Regions from separate parts of the Zhaonella formicivorans genome, predicted to be linked through region 2. Evidence: a T-box and tRNA genes for the amino acid it is inferred to sense, from the RefSeq annotation. Region 2 holds a T-box; the other holds one or more tRNA genes.
The links. A T-box is a leader RNA that pairs with one kind of tRNA and senses whether it is charged. The one in region 2 lies ahead of EYS13_RS08015 (valine--tRNA ligase), so its partner is inferred to be a tRNA-Val.

Region 1: it has a tRNA-Val gene. The T-box ahead of EYS13_RS08015 (valine--tRNA ligase) is inferred to sense a tRNA for this amino acid. The anticodon was not compared.

Annotation. Positions count from the first base shown of each region.
Region 1 covers NZ_CP085524.1:1,848,589-1,853,268, forward strand. The annotation lists gene trpD (anthranilate phosphoribosyltransferase) at 1-557, opposite strand, end outside; gene EYS13_RS09140 (hypothetical protein) at 1,015-1,653, shown strand; tRNA gene EYS13_RS09145 (tRNA-Val) at 1,852-1,926, opposite strand; tRNA gene EYS13_RS09150 (tRNA-Ala) at 1,944-2,019, opposite strand; gene EYS13_RS09155 (trimethylamine methyltransferase family protein) at 2,216-3,625, opposite strand; gene EYS13_RS09160 (cobalamin B12-binding domain-containing protein) at 4,042-4,671, opposite strand.
Region 2 covers NZ_CP085524.1:1,608,820-1,613,499, forward strand. The annotation lists gene EYS13_RS08010 (bifunctional folylpolyglutamate synthase/dihydrofolate synthase) at 1-216, opposite strand, end outside; gene EYS13_RS08015 (valine--tRNA ligase) at 256-2,910, opposite strand; T-box leader at 3,080-3,318, opposite strand; gene carB (carbamoyl-phosphate synthase large subunit) at 3,407-4,680, opposite strand, start outside.

The DNA of each region.
Region 1 (4,680 bases), 240 kb from region 2:
GCGGGGTTGATCAAAGGTCCAATTATGGTGTAGAAGATAGTCTTTATACCCAAGGCTTGTTCCGGGGGAAGTACTTTATGCATTACTGGGTGGAAGAGAGGTGCATAGATAAAACCGATGCCCACTTGTTCAATAAGCTTCTCCACTGCGCCGGGGGAAAGGTTAATTTCAACGCCCAGGGCCTCTAATACGTCGGCACTTCCGGAAAGGCTGGAGATAGAGCGGCTGCCATGTTTTGCCACCGGTATGCCGGCAGCAGCAGCAACAAAGGCTACAGCGGTGGAGATGTTAAATGTGCTTAGTCCTCCGCCGGTACCGCAAGTATCGATGAGTTCCCCTTTGACTTTGGGATTGATCCGTTCACAGTTATCACGCATTGCGCGGGCAATAGCGGTAATCTCCGTAATAGTAGGTCCCTTCATTAAGAGGGAAACCAGAAATCCTGCTATCTGTACATCGCTAAATTCCCCTCGTTTAATGGCCGGAATTATCTGAAAAGCTTCGTCTTCTGTAAGGTTTTCTCTTGCGGTTAACTTCTTTAAAATATCTTTTACCAATTTTCTCGCTCCTTTTTAAAATACACAAATACTTAATATAGATCTCAGTTTTCCTCTACTATGCTTAACTCATCTCAACTGCTCACCCCAGCTCACCCTATATTGTGTGTTTTAATTGAGTCAAGAAAAATAGGATAAAAATAAAACCAGAGCTCAAGTAAGCCCTGGTGTAATACCTTTAACCAAGCTCAACTTAAAGCTAACCTCTCACTCAACTCAACTCTTCTCAACTCAATTACTATTAAGTTTTAAACTATTATACTGCCATATTTATACCCTGTCAATAAGTTGTCAGAGGTTTTGCAGTCGGTAATTGGAATTTATTGGTCTAAGTTCCATCTCTTTAAGAAAGTGGTATAATTATTTTAGAAAAGGGGATGTTTCCGTCCCGCCTACATGATTTGTCGTAGGCTTCAAAATCCTTTTTATTCAACTTCTAAAGGAGTGAGTGTTTCCCATGGAAGAAATGCTTAACCAAATACTAACTGAACTTAAGTTAGTGAAAACAGACATTGAGTCAATGAAGTCAGACATTGTATCTATGAAATCAGACATTGGAGAGCTAAAGCAAGGGCAGGCAAAACTCGAACAAGGACAGGCAAAACTCGAGCAAAGACAGGCAAAACTCGAGCAAGGACAGGCAAAACTCGAGCAAGGACAGGCAAAACTCGAACAAGGACAGGCAAAACTCGAACAAGGACAGGCAAAACTCGAACAAGGACAGGCAAAACTCGAGCAAGGACAGGCAAAACTCGAGCAAGGACAGGCAAAACTCGAGCAAGGACAGGCAAAACTCGAGCAAGGACAGGCAAAACTCGAGCAAGGACAGGCAAAACTCGAGCAAGGACAGGCAAAACTCGAGCAAGGACAGGCAAAACTCGAGCAAGGACAGGCAAAACTCGAGCAAGGACAGCAAGACATTGTAAGCCGCTTAGATAAAATAGAAGCCAAGCTCGACGATATTGAAACTAAAAATGCCAACAACCATGTAGTTCTTCTTACAGAAATTAAAAATATTCAAAAAGACTTGAACGCCATAGAAATCATAACCGGCAAAAACATGCAGGATATCGCCCACCTGAAAGCAATCAAGTAAATATAGTACTAACGGTTTTTGGCTTTCAAAGCCTTTTTATTTCAACCCGCGACCGAACAATTGTCCGCATGTTTCCATTGAGGGTGGAGCCATAAATATATTAAGTAAGCTCTAAAAAATAGTAAACAAATGCGGTACCTCTGATCCTTTTCAGCAGGAAAGAAAAAACCGCTATCCCTTGAGAATAGTGGTTTTTCCTGGTGGGCACGGCAGGGATTGAACCTGCGACCTCTTGAATGTGAGTCAAGCGCTCTCCCACTGAGCTACGCGCCCGTATTGAAATTTAAATCTGGTGGACGTGAAGGGACTTGAACCCTCGACCTTCTGAATGCGAACCAGATGCTCTCCCAGCTGAGCTACACGCCCATCTTAGCATGTCGTCCAAAAATAGTCAGTGATTAGCCCTTAGTAGTTAGTAAAAGCATGCTCAAATAATAATCTTATTAGCATCCTGACTAATTAAATTATATTCATAATGATTTTGACAGTCAAGCCAGCAGGGTCAGGCAGCTTTATTTTTTCAAAGCTAACCTGACCCGCACTATAAATCGACCTTCAAATACTAACCGATTTTAGCCATAAACTTCTGCAGTTCCTTGTCTACATCGTCCGGCAGCGCAGGTGGTTCATAGTTTTGCAGAGTTTCCTTCCAGAGCTGGTTTGCTACTTGCATCGACTGCAGAGCACCGTTTTGATCCCAAATATCGTAGGAAACGCGATTACTCAGTGTAGCCGGGTAAAATTCGCTTCTAAAGTGAGCAAAGGTGTGGTCCTTGTCAAGGTAGTGTCCAGCCGGGCCAACCATTTTAATGACGTCTGATGCCAAGGTGTCCTGATTTACGTTAATGCCTTTTCTGATCCTTTTTACCATGCCGCAGATTTCATCGTCTACAATAAATTTCTCATAGGAGATGCAGTTGTAAGATTCAAGGATGCCGGCTGCATGCAGCACAAAATTTATGCCGCTCACATGGGCCATTAATAAATTCATCATCGACTCATACCCAGCCTGGGTGTCAGGCAGCTTAGAGTCGGTAATTGCTCCGCCTCCCCTGCAGGGGAGGTTGTAAAACCGGGCAAGCTGGGCAGAAGCATTGGCCAAAATTGCCATTTCCGGTGAACCAATGCTTAAAGCAGCATTGCGCATTTCCGTTATTGTTGAAGCAGAGCCATAAACTACAGGTGTCCCTTCCCGGATCAACTGGGCCAGGACAATCCCTGCCAACACCTCGGCATTTTGTACCACCAGGGTACCTGCCAGCGTGGCCGGGGAGGTGGAGCCGGCCATAGCCAGCGAAGTGATTACCGCAGCTTGTCCGGCTTTGGCATATTCCATTAATGCCCCGAGCATTCTGTCATCATAAATCAATGGAGTAACGGAATTGATCAAACTAATTAAGGCCGGCTTTTTGGACAGGTCTTGTCCTCCAAATAAAATAGACGCCATTTCAACGCTGTCTTTTGCATTTTTAGCACCGGAAGCACTGCCCATAAAACACTTATCGGTGTTTTTGATGCAGGCATAGAGCATTTTAGTAGGACGTAATTCCAACGGTACATCGTTAGGCTCAACCAAAATCCCACCTGTTATGTCCAGGTTTTTGCTCGCCCCGGCCAGCTTGGTAAAGTTTTCATAATCCTCCATGGTGCCTTTCCGTCTGCCCTTATCCAGATCAGTTACAAAAGGTGCACCGTAACCTGGGCTGAAGACCAAGTTATCGCCACCAATGGTCAAGTTGTTCTCAGGATTGCGGGCGTAAAGGGTAAATTGGCTGGGGGCTTTTTTAATTTGTTCCTCAACCAATTGCCTGGGGAAAAATACCCGCACCCCCTCTGCTTTGGCACCACCTCTGGTGAGCACGTCTATAGCTGCTTGGGCCCTAAACTCCACCCCCGTATGCTCCAGGATATCCAGCGTGGCCTCGTGAATTTGTTCCAGCTGCTGCTCTGTCAGGAAACCATATTTTTGCAAAACAACGCACCTCCTAAATTTTTACTTTAATTATTTTTTATGTACTTAGTGCATGTTTTAAAAGCACTGAATAAGTGTATCCTTTGATCCAACCGTATATAACTAGTCCAATGCATTCTGCTTTGCTTTGGAATTTTTGTAGTTTTTTAGTGATATTATTAGTATTCAAAATTTTATTTTAATTTCCTCTATTTGATCTTGCTTTTTAAGTAAGGATCTTGCTAAATTCAATCAAGTTTTACCGGTCGCATGTGATAATTTTGTCGCAATATTTTTATGCCCGTGAAGAAAATGCTTAATCCATAAATTTGCACAAGTTAATTATCTCCTAACAAAAGAGGACTGAGTTTATATAAATACCCAGCCCTCTTACCACTTTCCATTGACCACTGAATTTTATTAAATTCAGCGGTTACTTATACCAGCATTTTGATTAAGTTAACTGCATCATAAGCGCAACCTGCATAACCATCAGCTCCTATTTCCAAAGCATAATCATTAGTTACGGGACTACCGCCTACTATCACCTTTACCTTATCCCTCAGGCAGTGTGCATGCAAAGCTTGAATTGTTTCGGCCAAGGCGGGCATAGTCATTGTTAAAAGGGCTGACATGCCCAGTATATCGGGCTCATATTCCTTCACCGCCTGCACAAAAGTCTCAGGGGAAATGTCAATGCCTAAATCAATAACCTCCATTCCCGCCGCTTGTAAGCTCATTATTACCAACCGCTTTCCTATATCGTGCAGATCACCGGCCACAGTCCCTATTACCACCCGGGGCTTTAAAACTTGGGAGCTACTTTTAAAAAACGGCTCCAAAGCGTACAGCCCTGCTTGCATTGCCCTGGAAGCCATAAGTACATCGGGTATGTAGAGCCGGTTTTGCTTAAATTTTTCTCCAATAATTTCCATTGCGGGCAACATGACGGAATCCACTACTTCTGTTGGCGATAACCCCAGTTGCACTGCCACTTCCACCAGCGTTTTTACTTCTGAAGCTTTTCCCTCAAGTAAAGCGTTGGTTATTTCATGCTTGATCTGCATGCAAAAGGA
Region 2 (4,680 bases):
AGTAAAAAGCCCCACCCTGTAACCTGCTTGCTGCAGAATGCTGGTCACCATAGCTGAAGTTGAGCCTTTGCCGTTTGTCCCCCCGATATGAATTACTTTTAATTTCTGCTCAGGGTTGCCAAGCATCTCCATTAATTTTTGAATCCTGAACAACCCAGGATTCCAGCCGAATTTAGTCAGCTGCTTAAGGTAGTCCAAAGCTTCTTGGTAATTCATTTCTCACACCTTTTCTAAAGACTAAACTGCCTGTCTCTGCTAAGCCTCTCTTTTAAACATGGCCAGCCTTGCTTCCAGTGCTTTTTTCTTGACCAGCATTTCCCTCTGCTTTTCCTGTTCTTTGGCAATGACTTCCTGAGGCGCTTTGCTTAAAAATCCTTGGTTATTGAGCTTACCGGCCAGCCGCTCCAGTTCTTTACGGGTAGCTGCCAGCTCTTTTTCCAGGCGCGCGATTTCCAGCTCGAGATCAATTAATCCTTCCAAAGGCAGGTAAATTTCCAAATCACCGACTATTGCTGTAGCAGCTTTGGCTAACTTTTGCTCCAAACGGGCACAAAGTTTAATTGGCTCCGCATTGGCCAGTTGGGCCAGATATTTCTGACCGGTTTCCATAACTTTATAGTCTGCTTCACTTTTAGCGGCAATAATTACTTCTGCTTTTTTACCTGGCGGAACGTTCATCTCTGCCCGGATATTCCTGATAGCCCTAATGGCTTCCATAAGGAGATCCATCTGGCTCTCCGCTTCCGGGAAAATCAAGCTTTTATCTTCAACCGGCCAGGAGGAAAGCATGATTGTTTTCCCTTCATGAGGCAGATGCTGCCATATTTCTTCGGTGATGAACGGCATAAAGGGATGCAGCAGTTTTAAAGTATTGCTTAAAACATGATGCAAAACATGCTGGGCCGTATATTTGCTGATGGAAGTTTCTTTCCCGTAAAGTCTTGGTTTTACCAGCTCGATATACCAGTCACAGAACTGGTTCCAGATGAAATCATAGATTGTTCGGGCCGCTTCGCCCAGTTCGTATCTTTCCAGATACTGTGTTACCTCCCGCACCGTCTGATTATACTTGGATAAAATCCAGCGGTCGGCCAACATATATTCCGGCTTGGAGCTTCCCGGTTCATAATCTGCCAGGTTCATCAACACAAACCGTGAAGCATTCCAGATCTTGTTGGTAAAGTTTCTGGTGCCTTCCAGCCGTTCAAAATGGAAACGCAGGTCATTACCAGGCGTGTTGCCGGTCACCAGCATAAAGCGGAGGGTATCGGCACCGTACTGTTCAATTACCTCAATAGGGTCTACCCCGTTGCCCAAAGACTTGCTCATCTTCCTGCCCTGGGAATCAAGCACCAGACCGTGGATGAACACTTCCCGGAAAGGCACTTCCTGCATGAATTCCAATGCTGTAAAGATCATCCTGGCTACCCAGAAAAAGATAATATCACGTCCGGTAACCAGCACCGAAGTGGGGTAAAAATGCTCCAGTTCCGGAGTCTTTTCCGGCCAACCCAAAGTGGAGAACGGCCAGAGCCCTGAACTGAACCAGGTATCCAAAACATCAGGGTCCTGCTCAAGTTTCCCGCTGCCGCATTCCGGGCATACTTCCGGGTCTGTTGAAGTGCAGATCATCTTCCCGCAGTCCTGACAGTACCACACGGGGATCCTATGTCCCCACCAGAGCTGGCGGGAAATGCACCAATCCCGGATATTCTCCAGCCAGCCAAGGTAAATCTTGGTAAACCTTTCGGGTACAAATTTTATCCTACCTTCGACTACAGCTTTAATGGCGGGTTCAGCCAGGGGCTTCATTTTCACAAACCACTGACTGGAAACCAAAGGTTCAATTACAGTGTCGCAGCGGTAGCAGTGACCTACAGCATGAGTATGCTCTTCTATTTCAATGAGATACCCCGCTTCTTCCAAGTCTTTGACAATTTGTTTGCGGCATTCATAGCGGTCCATGCCCTCGTACTTTCCGGCTTCAGCGGTCATTTTACCCTGCTTGTCGATTACCACAACCTGGGGCAGGTCATGGCGCAAGGCCATTTCAAAGTCGTTCGGGTCATGAGCCGGCGTAATTTTTACCGCCCCGGAACCAAAAGAAGGATCCACGTAGCTGTCGGCGATAATGGGAATCTCCCGCCCAACGATAGGGAGGATAACAGTCTTTCCTACCAGCTTAGTATAGCGTTCATCATCGGGATGAACCGCTACCGCCGTATCGCCCAGCATAGTTTCCGGGCGGGTTGTGGCCACTACAATATATGCCTCTTCACCTTTCACCGGGTATTTCAAATGCCACAGGTGTCCGGGCTGCTCCTGGTGTTCTACCTCGATATCGGAAATAGTGGTCTGGCATTTGGGACACCAGTTGATGATGTAGTTACCCCGGTAGATCAAACCTTTTTCAAAAAGCCGGACAAATACTTCCCTGACCGCCCTGGAGCAGCCTTCATCCATGGTAAAACGCTCCCTGTCCCAGTCACAGGAAGAGCCTAACAAGCGGAGCTGTTTGCTGATCCGCCCATGGTATTCATGCTTCCACTCCCAGACCTTCTCCAGAAACTTTTCCCTTCCCAGGTCATATTTGCTGATGCCGTCCTGGGCCAGGTGCTCTTCTACCCGGGCCTGGGTAGCAATTCCCGCATGGTCTGTGCCCGGCACCCACAGGGCATTGTAGCCCTGCATGCGCCGCCAGCGGATCAGGATATCCTGGAGGGTATTATCAATAGCATGTCCCAGGTGTAAGGCGCCGGTCACATTAGGCGGCGGCATCACAATGGTAAAAGGCTTTTTGTCCCGCTCTACCTCCGCATGAAAAAAACCGTTATCTTCCCAAAACTTATACCATTTTTCCTCCACTTCTTTAGGATTGTACGTCGAGGGAATGTTAACTTGTGAGCTCATCTATAAACCTCCCCTTTACATGAATGTAAGACAACAGTTGCTGGTTGTTCGACCGCGTCCTTAATCGTTAGTCCTAAGTGGTTAGCACCAGCCCACGGTCCAGCCCTAATAGCTAATTGCTAATAACTATTAGCTGATGGCTGACGGCTAACAAAAAATTCCCTCGCCTGTTAAGGACGAAGGAACTCCGCGGTACCACCTTATTTCCGCTTACTCGACCCGCCGGGAAAGACGGCTTGTAAAGCAAGCGCACTTAGGTTGCTGTAACGGGCAAACCCGGAAAACTTACTGACTTTCAGTTTACCGCTCCAGGGCGACATTCTTCCCAACCGGCCTGGGGAACTTCCAGCCAAGGTTCCCCTCTCTTTAAGGCAGCCTGGGAGTACTCCTCCCCTTCATCAACAGTACCCTATTAAACTAAGATTAATATTAGCCATATTATTACCGGCTGTCAAGATTGTTACACACTGGCTGCAAAAAACTGTCGAAAAAGACGTCAACCGACCTGTTCAATTTCCAGACAACCCAAATATTCCTGAATAGGATTAACTGTTATCTGGCTTTGTGACTGCCTTAACTCTGCCAAAAGCCGAACAACCGCTTTGGCAGTATCCAAGGAAGTTAAACAGGTTACGCCGTACTCCGCAGCAGTCCTGCGGATCCGGAATCCTAAACGGGAGGGATCTTTACCCTGGGTCAGGGTATTTAGAACAATATCAAAATGCTTTTCCCGCAGAAGTTTTAGCAGCTCTGTTTCTCTGCTTTGCTCATCGCCTGTTTCCAGCACTGTCAAACCTGCTTGCCGCAGCACCTTAGCAGTTCCGGGAGTAGCATAGATTGTGTAGCCAAGCTGCGCCAGTTCTTGTAACAACGGCAAAGATTCTCTCTTATCCCGTTCAGCAATGGCAGCAAGGACCTTCCCCCTCTGCGGTAAATCATATCCCGCTGCTACCAATCCCTTATATAAAGCCCCGGATAAACTATAGTCTATTCCCATAACCTCTCCGGTGGACTTCATTTCCGGCCCAAGAGAAACATCGGTTTGCTGCAGCTTAGCCAGCGAGAATACGGGAACTTTAACGGCAAAATGAGCTGCCGGGGGATATAAACCCGTCCCATAGCCTTGGTCCTTGAGCCTTTCACCTAAAATTACTTTGGTTGCAATAGCCGTTAAAGGGATCCCTGTCACCTTACTCAGGAAAGGGACAGTCCTACTGGAACGAGGATTTACTTCCAGCACAAACACCTCATCACCTTGTACTATAAACTGGATATTAAACAGCCCCTTAACAGCCAGCGCCTTAGCCAGCAGTTTGGTATATTCTATAATCCTGCTTACGGCTTTGTGACTCAAATCAAAGGCCGGGTATACCGCAATGCTGTCCCCTGAATGAACTCCGGGCCTTTCAATATGCTGCATGATTCCGGGGATTAACACTTCCTCGCAGTCCGAGACGGCATCCACCTCTACTTCGGTTCCTGAGAAATATTTGTCGATCAATACGGGGCAGTCTTGGGATAATTCCAGGGCCTCTGTCAAATAGTGCAGCAGTTCTTCCTGGTTGTATACAATCTCCATTCCCCTGCCCCCTATAACATAAGAGGGCCGGACCATTACAGGATACCCCAGGTTTGCTGCAATTTGCACTGCTTCTTCCGGGCTTGCAGCTCCTGAGCCGGGGGGTTTGGGAATCCCTAGGTCTGTTAACAGCCGGTCAAACTTATCCCTGTCCTCCGCCAAATCTATTGCCTCCAAAGTAGTACCTAAAA